DNA from 4 places in the Spirillospora sp. NPDC000708 genome. Region 4 is predicted to be linked to each of the others. Evidence: predicted binding sites of a transcription regulator. Region 4 holds the regulator's gene; each other region holds the start of a gene.
The links. The regulator HrcA, encoded in region 4, represses chaperone genes, less so after heat shock. The targets are predictions, from matches to a motif close to TTGGCACTCTCNNNNNGAGAGTGCCAA.

Region 1 (2,199 bases), on a different contig from region 4:
CCCGGGGCCTTCACGGCCACGGACTTGAAGATGCCGCGGATCTTGTTGACGACCAGGGTCGCCAGGGCCTCGCCCTCGACGTCCTCCGCGATGATCAGCAGCGGCTTGCCGGACTGCATGACGCCCTCGAGGACGGGCAGCAGGTCCTTGTTGGCCGACGCCTTGCCCTGAACGATCAGGATGTACGGGTCCTCGAGGACCGCCTCCATCCGCTCGGGGTCGGTCACGAAGTAGTGCGAGATGTAGCCCTTGTCGAAGCGCATGCCCTCGGTCAGCTCGAGCTCCAGACCGAAGGTCTGGCTCTCCTCGACCGTGATGACGCCTTCCTTGCCGACCTTGTCCATCGCCTCGGCGATCATCTCGCCGATCTGCGGGTCGCCCGCGGAGATGGACGCCGTGGAGGCGATCTGCTCCTTGGTCTCCACGTCCTTGGCCAGCTTGGACAGCTCCTCGCTGACCCGCTCGACCGCGGCCTCGATGCCGCGCTTCAGCGACATCGGGTTGGCGCCGGCGGCCACGTTGCGCAGGCCCTCGCGGACCAGCGCCTGGGCCAGCACGGTCGCCGTCGTCGTGCCGTCACCGGCTACGTCGTCGGTCTTCTTCGCCACTTCCTTGACGAGCTCGGCGCCGATCTTCTCCCAGGCGTCCTCGAGCTCGATCTCCTTGGCGATCGACACACCGTCGTTGGTGATCGTGGGGGCGCCCCACTTCTTCTCCAGCACGACGTTGCGGCCCTTGGGACCGAGGGTCACCTTCACGGCGTCGGCGAGCTGGTTCATGCCGCGCTCGAGGCCGCGCCGGGCCTCCTCGTCGAACGCGATCATCTTTGCAGCCATAGGCTCCTAGTCCTCCCGGAACAAGGTGGCTTAAAGGATCGAGCCGACGCCCGCGACGGACGGCCCCGTGCCCGGCGGCTGCCATTCCGCCACCGGACTGGGGCCTCGTCGCCCCGACCCAGACTGTGAAGCTGTCACTCTCCACAGTAGAGTGCCAACCGTTTTTTAGCACTCTACCCTGCCGAGTGCAAGCGCCGCACAGCCTCGCCGCACTCGTCTTCGCCGGGCCGCCCGGAAGGGCTCTGACCTGCGCCGCGGTACTCCAGCGATTCGCCGGACATGTCATGTTGCGCCCTGCTGTGCCGGTCCGTGCCCCACTGTTCACGAAAAGCTCGGCCTTGGGTGGAGGGGGCAAGGCCGTCATGTTGTGGGCGGGAGGGCGGGTCACTTCCGTCGCAGGTAGAGCAGACCGTTGAGGACGGCGAAGGCCAGCAGGGCGAAGACGAGCATGGTCCAGGAGTAGTCCGGCAGCAGGATCGGCTTCAGGAGCACGATGCAGAGGAGCCCGGCCGAGAGGAGGACTCCGCGCAAGGCGAGCCGGCGTCTCGCCGAGCCGGCCGGGGCGACGCGCCGGCGAGCGGCGCGGATCTCCTGGAAGGCGTTGCGCGGTGCGGGCGAGACCGGGAAGCCCGCGGCCTGCAGCGCGGGAAGGACGGCGGAGGCCTCGGAGGTCCAGAAGACCAGTACCCGGCCGTCGCGGGTTTCGATGCCGATCCCTTTGCTGAGCGGCGAGCTCGAGCAGGGAAAGGCCGCCACCACGTCGGCCGCGGTCAGGTGAAACCGCTTGCGAACGGCGGTCAGGACGATTCCGGAATGGCTCAGCCTCAGCGAGGCCAATGGCCAGGTGGCGTTCAACCGCCCGAACGTCATGGACGGGACGTTGGCCCCGCCGCGCCAGGTCGTGGACGGAACATCGGGTCCGCCCTGCCACGCCATCGACCGTTCCATGAGCCTCACCCCTGCGTCATGGATCACTGGGGCGGGACAGCGGTCCGGGTACCGAAAGCCGACCTTGATCGTATCCCCATGTCTCCGGCACGAACAGGCCGGGCGGGTCAGTGGGGGCGGACGGCGTCGGCTTGAGGGCCGCGGTCGCTCTGGGTGATCTCGAACTCGACGCGCCGGCCCTGTTCGAGGGTGCGGTAGCCGTCCATCCGGATCGCCGAATGGTGGACGAAGACGTCGCGGCCTCCGCGGCGCCGCGCCGCGGGTGGGGTCGACCCCGGCATGATCGGAGTCGACCCCGCCCGGCGGCCGCGACGGCGCTCGGGGACGGCGGCCGGATGGCCGGTGGCGGTCAGCCGCCCGCGACCGCGGGGATGATCGAGATCTGGCTGCCCGCGGGGGTCGCGGTGTCGAGGCC
Region 2 (2,199 bases), on a different contig from region 4:
GACACCCACTCCGCCTCCGCGCCGTCCGGCACGGCCTCGTGCGGGATGCCGGGCGCGACCTTGACGCACCCGGCCGGCGCCCGTCCGGCGAGGCCGAGGACGGCGTCGAGCGGCGGCTCGTAGGAGCGCGGGTCGAAGACGCGGCCCCGTGCCGTCCGGCGCCCGGGGTCGGCGAACACGGCCGCGTACCCGTCCGGGTCCTCGTCCAGGGCGTCACCTACGCGCAGGCGCGCGAGGCCGTCCAAGCCGAACGCCGTCACGTTGGCGCCGGCCACCTCGGCCGTCAGCGGGTCGCGCTCAACGCCGTCGCCCGTCAGACCCACTCGGGAACGCGCCATAAGGTCGGCACCGATGCCGCATCCCAGTTCCAGTACGCGCGGGCCTGCGGGCAGCCCAGAGGCGAAGCGTCGCGCGCGATGCGCTGCCACGCTCGCACGCGTGGACTGCTCCAGGCCGGCCTGGGTGAAGTACATGCGGCCCGCGTCGGAACCGAACTTCGCCTCGGCGCGCCGCCGGAGCCGCACCTGGGTCAGCGCCGCCGCCACGAGGTCCGCCCCGTGCCGCTCCCGCAGCCGCGACGCCGTGCCGAGCAACCCGGCCTCCGAGATGTCCGCTTCGCTCGCCTCTGCCAGAAGTGCCTGGCCGACGGGGGTGAGCAGCTCCCGGAACGACGCGATGTCCATGCCTGGACCGTACCGAGCGCGGCGCCCGGGTGATCCGCGGGTGAACGCGCCGGAACGCCGCGGGCCGTGCCTCCGTGTCCGTGTTGACGGGCCAACGGGCACGGCATAGTCTCACTGACTGGCACTCTCACTGCGAGAGTGCCAACACAGCGACAAGGTCGGTCTGGCACCCGCGACGACAGGCCGGTCCAGGGTCGCCTCTCTGTCACATGTGCCGGCGGCCTGCCATGGCCGCCGAGGACCAATCGAAGGGGAGGTCAGATCGTGACGACCGCCACCAAGGTTGTTCTCAAGCCGCTCGAGGACCGCATCGTCGTCCAGCCGCTTGAGGCCGAGACCACCACCGCCTCCGGCCTGGTGATCCCGGACACCGCCAAGGAGAAGCCGCAGGAGGGCACCGTCCTGGCCGTCGGCCCGGGCCGCGTCGACGACAAGGGCGAGCGCGTCCCGGTCGACGTCAAGGTCGGCGAGGTCGTGCTCTACAGCAAGTACGGCGGCACCGAGGTCAAGTACAACGGCGAGGACTACCTCGTCCTCTCGGCCCGCGACGTGCTCGCGGTCATCGAGAAGTAATCACCGAGACGTGATGCGCCCGCCCCGGCCCGCGCCGCCCACCGGCGGGGCGGCCGGGGCGGATCGCGTGACATAGGAGTTAACCCCATGGCGAAGATCCTGGAGTTCGAGGAGGACGCTCGCCGGGCTCTTGAGCGCGGCGTCAACGCTCTCGCGGACGCCGTCAAGGTGACGATCGGCCCGCGCGGCCGCAACGTCGTCATCGACAAGAAGTTCGGCGCGCCGACCATCACCAACGACGGCGTCACCATCGCCCGCGAGGTGGAGCTGGAGGACCCCTACGAGAACCTCGGGGCCCAGCTCGCCAAGGAAGTGGCGACCAAGACCAACGACATCGCGGGCGACGGCACCACCACGGCGACCGTCCTCGCCCAGGCCCTCGTCCGCGAGGGCATCCGCAACGTGGCCGCCGGCGCCTCGCCGCTCGGCCTCAAGCGCGGTATCGACGCGGCCGCCCAGCACGTGTCCGACCAGCTCCTGAAGTCGGCCCGCGAGGTCGACGAGAAGGGCGAGATCGCGCACGTCGCCACCATCTCCGCCCAGGACGCGCAGATCGGCGAGCTGATCGCCGAGGCGTTCGACAAGGTCGGCAAGGACGGCGTCATCACCGTCGAGGAGGCCCACACCATGGGCCTCGAGCTGGAGTTCACCGAGGGCCTCCAGTTCGACAAGGGCTACCTGTCGCCGCACATGGTCACCGACCCCGAGCGCATGGAGGCCGTCCTGGAGGACGCCTACGTGCTCATCGTGGACGGCAAGATCTCCAACGTGCAGGAGTTCCTGCCGCTGGCGGAGAAGGTCGCCCAGACCAAGAAGCCGCTGCTGGTCGTGGCCGAGGACGTCGAGGGCGAGGCCCTGGCGCTGCTCGTCGCCAACAAGATCCGCGGCACCTTCACCTCCGTCGCCGTCAAGGCGCCGGGCTTCGGCGACCGCCGCAAGGCGA
Region 3 (2,199 bases), on a different contig from region 4:
AGGCGCTCGAAGGCGGGCCTGTCGGCGGCGGCCTTGGCGCGGTCGGCCGCGGTGATGCCGGAAGGACGCTCGTACACGATGACGGCGAGCATCGTCTCGTCCTTCTGGAACATGTCCTGCTGCTTGACGACCTGCGTGGACTCGGCGCTCGCGGGCAGCCAGGACGCCGCGTCGTTGTCCTCCACGTCGCCCAGGCGCCCGGCGAGCGGGCCGAGCGCGGCCAGCAGGACGATCCAGACGGCGAGGACGGCCCACTTGCCGCGGCGTCCGGCGATCAGCCCGGCGAGCCTGCGGGCCGGTGTTCGGGGGGGAGCCTGGCTCTGTGCGCGCATGGTCGATCTCCTGAGAGGTCCGTGGATCTCGCGATATGACGCGAAAACTTGCTCAGGACCAGAGTCTCTCGGAAGGCGAGAGAAGGCAAGTTATATCGCGAAATCTCGGGGTGGCCTCAGGGTCCTGCTAGGGGTGGCCTCAGGGATGCCCCCCAGAGCACGCAGAAGGCCGGAGGAACCCGTTCGGGTTCCTCCGGCCTTCGGGAAGCGCGGTGGTGAGGCGTGGCCCCTGGGTCAGGCCACCTTCTCGGACGAAGACGACTTCGACGAGGAGGCGGAAGACGAGGACGACGACGAGTCGCTCGACGAGCCCGACGAACTCGACGAGGACGCCGAGTCGGACTTGCCGGAGTCACCGCTCGACGACGAGCCGTTCGAGCCGTTGGACGAGCTCCCCACGGTGGAGGACGACTTGCCTGAGCCGCGGCTGTCGGTGCGGTAGAAGCCCGACCCCTTGAAGATGATCCCCGCGGCGGAGAAGACCTTGCGGAGCTTTCCCTTGCACGCCGGGCATTCGGTCAGCGCGTCGTCGCTGAACTTCTGCACGACCTCCAGAGGCTCGCCGCACTCGGTGCAAACGTACTGATACGTCGGCACGGTTCCTCCTCGCTGACTCAGTCCGGCGCCGTCCCGGACTGGCACTCACTCTAGATGACTGCTAATGGTACCCACCCGTGGAACAGGATTCGCCGCGGGTCTGTTCCCAGCCGCCCCGAGCTTGCCCCCGAGCCCGGCCCTACCCCAAGGGCCCGGCCGGGTCTCGGTGCCCGTGCCGCAGGACGCTCATGCGCCGGTCTCGCCGAACCATCCGGCCAGCTTCCCGCGGCGGCTGATGGCGCGCAGCCTGCGTTCCGTGGTCTCGCGTACGGCCTCGGTGGTCACGACCAGCAGCGTGTCGCCGCTCTGCAGGGGCGTGGTGGGTTCCGGTACGAAGCTCTCCCCGTCCCGCACGACGAGGGTAATGGACGCTCCGGCGGGCAGCCGCAGCTCGAAGATCTCCACTCCGCTCAACCGGGAGTCGGGCGGGATGCGGACTTCGAGCAGGTCCGCATGGAGTTCCTCCAGGGGCGCGGCCTCCACGTCCAGTTCGCGCGTCTGCTCGTCGCTCTTGAGGCGGCACCAGCGCGCGACCAGGGGCAGCGTAGGGCCCTGCAAGAGCGTGAACACCACGACGATGTTGAAGACGATGGAGAACAGCCGGTCGGCGTCCGGCACGTCCTTCACCATGGGGATGGTGGCCAGGACGATCGGGACGGCGCCGCGCAGCCCCGCCCATGAGGCGAACACCTTCTCGCCCCACGAGAGCTTGAACCCGATCGAGGACAGGACGACCGACACAGGGCGCGCCACGAGCAGCAGGACGAACCCGATGACGAGCGCCGGGACGATCTGGCCGGGGAGCGCGCCGGGCGAGGCCAGCAGGCCCAGCATCACGAACAGCCCGATCTGGGCGAGCCAGCCGATGCCTTCGGCGAAGCCCCTCGTGGCCGGACGGTGCGGCAAGCGCGCGTTGCCGAGCACCAGCGCGCTGACGTAGACGGCCAGGAAGCCGCTCGCGTGCAGCAGCGTGGCGGCGCCATAGGAGCCGATGGACAGCGACATCACGGCGATGGGGTACAGGCCGGACGCGGGGAGGGCGACGCGGCGCAGTGCCTGTGCGCCGAGCCAGCCGATCGCGAACCCGAGCACGCCGCCGGCGATCAGCTCGTACACCATCACGCCCGCGAGCTCGGCGATGTTGGGGACGCCGCCGTGCTTGACGCTGAGGGTGGCCACGATGATCACGACGGGTGCGTCGTTGAAGCCGGATTCGGCTTCGAGGAGCCCGGTCAGCCGGGAGGGCAGGGGCAGCCGGCGCAGCACCGAG
Region 4 (2,199 bases):
AACGGATCCGCACCGAGGTCGTACATCTCGCGCTTCTTCGGATCGGAGAGCACCTCGTAGGCCTGGGTGATCTCCTTGAACTTCTCCTGCGTCTCCGGGTCCGGGTTGACGTCCGGGTGCAGCTCGCGCGCGAGCCGCCGGTACGCCTTCTTGACCTCGTCGGCGCTGGCGTCCCGGCGGACGCCGAGGGTCGCGTAGTAGTCGTTGGCCACTTACGACCCCGCCAGGATCTGTCCCACGTAGCGTGCCACTGCCCGTACCGCTCCCATCGTGCCGGGGTAATCCATGCGTGTCGGCCCGAGCACACCTAGCCGGGCCAGCGTGAGGTCGCCGACGCCGTAGTCGGCTGCGACGACCGAGGTCGAACGGAGCCCCTCATCGGGGTTCTCGGTGCCGATCCGCACCGTAAGAGTAGAGGAGTCGCCGGTCTCGCCGAGCAGCCGCATGAGGACCACCTGCTCCTCCAGCGCCACCAGCACCTCCCGCAGGCTCTGCGAGAAGTCGACGGCGGCCAGGTTCGCCGCGCCGGCGAAGACGATCTTCTCCTCGTGGTTCTCGACGAGGGTCTCCAGCAGGACGGACAGGACCGCGGCCGCCACCGGCCGCTCGTCCGGGCCCACCTTGTCCGGCAGGTCCGCCACGGCGGACGGCACGTCGCCGAAGCCCAGCCCGTCCAGGCACGTATTGAGCAACGCCCGCAGGTGCCCCACGGATTCCTCGGAGATCTTCCCCGTCTCGATGACGCGCTGCTCGACCCGCCCGGTGTTGGTGATCAGCACCAGCAGCAGCCGGCCCTCGGCGACCGGGACCAGCTCCACGTGCCGCACCGACGAGCGGGTCAGCGACGGGTACTGCACGACCGCGACCTGCCGGGTCAGCTGCGCGAGCAGCCGGACGGTGCGGCCGACGATGTCGTCGAGGTCGTAGGCGCCGGACAGGAACGTCTCGATCGCGCGGCGCTCGGCGACCGACAGCGGCTTGATCGTGGACAGCCGGTCGACGAACAGCCGGTATCCCTTGTCGGTGGGGACCCGCCCCGCGCTGGTGTGCGGCTGGGCGATGTACCCCTGCTCCTCCAGCACCGCCATGTCGTTGCGAATCGTCGCGGAAGAGACGCCGAGGTTGTGCCGGTCCACCAGGGCCTTGGAGCCCACCGGCTCGTTCGTGGAGACATAGTCCTCGACTATGGCGCGCAGCACCGCGAGTTTCCGGTCGTCCAGCACCCGGTCACCTCCTTCTGCACCTTCCACAGGTCCTCACGTCCAGATATACCGCCGACGGGGCCTTGCTGGCACTCCGTAGTTCCGAGTGCCAAGTGTACGGCCCGGAGGGGACGTTCCGGGGGCCGCGGCCCGCCACCGGGCCGCGCGCGGCTGCGTGATCTTATCCCGGCCGTTAGTGTGCGGAACCGTGCGGAGCAAGAACTACGGAGACGACGTGCTCGCCGGCGACTGGCGCCGCCCCCGCAAGGGGCGGATCCCGGAGGTGCCGGTCGAGCCGGGCCTGGTCGCCGAGGATCCCGACAGCGGCTTCTGCGGCGCCGTGGTCGGCTGCGACAAGTTCGGCGTCACGCTGGAGGACCGGTTCGGCAAGCGCCGGGTGTTCCCCCTCACCAAGGCCGGCTTCCTGATCGACGGCAAGCCGGTCACCCTCGTCCGGCCCGCCGCGGCGCCCGCCGCCCCGGCCCGCTCGGCGTCCGGGTCGATCGCGGTCCAGGGGCTGCGCGCCCGCGTCGCCAAGGAGAGCCGCATCTACGTGGAGGGCGTCCACGACGCCGAGCTCGTCGAGAAGATCTGGGGGCACGACCTGCGCGTCGAGGGCGTCGTCGTCGAGTACCTCGAGGGCGTGGACGACCTGCCCGCGATCGTCGAGGAGTTCGCGCCGGACGAGGGCCGCCGCCTCGGCGTGCTGGTCGACCACCTCGTGGAGGGTTCCAAGGAGAGCCGGATCGCCGCGCGGGTGTCGTCCCCGCACGTCCTCGTGACCGGCCACCCGTTCATCGACATCTGGGAGGCCGTCAAGCCCGCCGCCGTCGGCATCCCCGCCTGGCCCCGCGTCCCCCGCGGCGTCCCGTGGAAGGAGGGCGTCGTCGAGGCCCTCGGCTGGGACTGCGAGACGGGCGCGGCCTGGAAGCGCATCCTCGGCTCCGTCACCACCTACACCGACCTCGAACCGGCCCTCCTCGGCCGCGTCGAGGAG

Region 1: a site for HrcA is predicted at 968-994, ahead of groL (chaperonin GroEL). Genes of this name have one in related genera too.
Region 2: a site for HrcA is predicted at 802-828, ahead of groES (co-chaperone GroES). Genes of this name have one in related genera too.
Region 3: a site for HrcA is predicted at 968-994, ahead of ABT299_RS30150 (FmdB family zinc ribbon protein). Genes of this name have one in related genera too.

Annotation. Positions count from the first base shown of each region.
Region 1 covers NZ_JBEPCJ010000079.1:2,321-4,519, forward strand. Annotated here, with positions in the region: gene groL (chaperonin GroEL) at 1-836, opposite strand, end outside; gene ABT299_RS39135 (hypothetical protein) at 1,221-1,706, opposite strand; gene ABT299_RS39140 (cold shock domain-containing protein) at 1,892-2,065, opposite strand; gene ABT299_RS39145 (MoaD/ThiS family protein) at 2,134-2,199, opposite strand, start outside.
Region 2 covers NZ_JBEPCJ010000028.1:95,470-97,668, forward strand. Annotated here, with positions in the region: gene ABT299_RS21335 (class I SAM-dependent methyltransferase) at 1-683, opposite strand, end outside; gene groES (co-chaperone GroES) at 948-1,256, shown strand; gene groL (chaperonin GroEL) at 1,344-2,199, shown strand, end outside.
Region 3 covers NZ_JBEPCJ010000049.1:54,253-56,451, forward strand. Annotated here, with positions in the region: gene ABT299_RS30145 (MMPL family transporter) at 1-332, opposite strand, end outside; gene ABT299_RS30150 (FmdB family zinc ribbon protein) at 567-929, opposite strand; gene ABT299_RS30155 (potassium/proton antiporter) at 1,116-2,199, opposite strand, start outside.
Region 4 covers NZ_JBEPCJ010000153.1:177-2,375, reverse strand. Annotated here, with positions in the region: gene dnaJ (molecular chaperone DnaJ) at 1-212, opposite strand, end outside; gene hrcA (heat-inducible transcriptional repressor HrcA) at 213-1,223, opposite strand; gene ABT299_RS50220 (DUF3097 domain-containing protein) at 1,411-2,199, shown strand, end outside.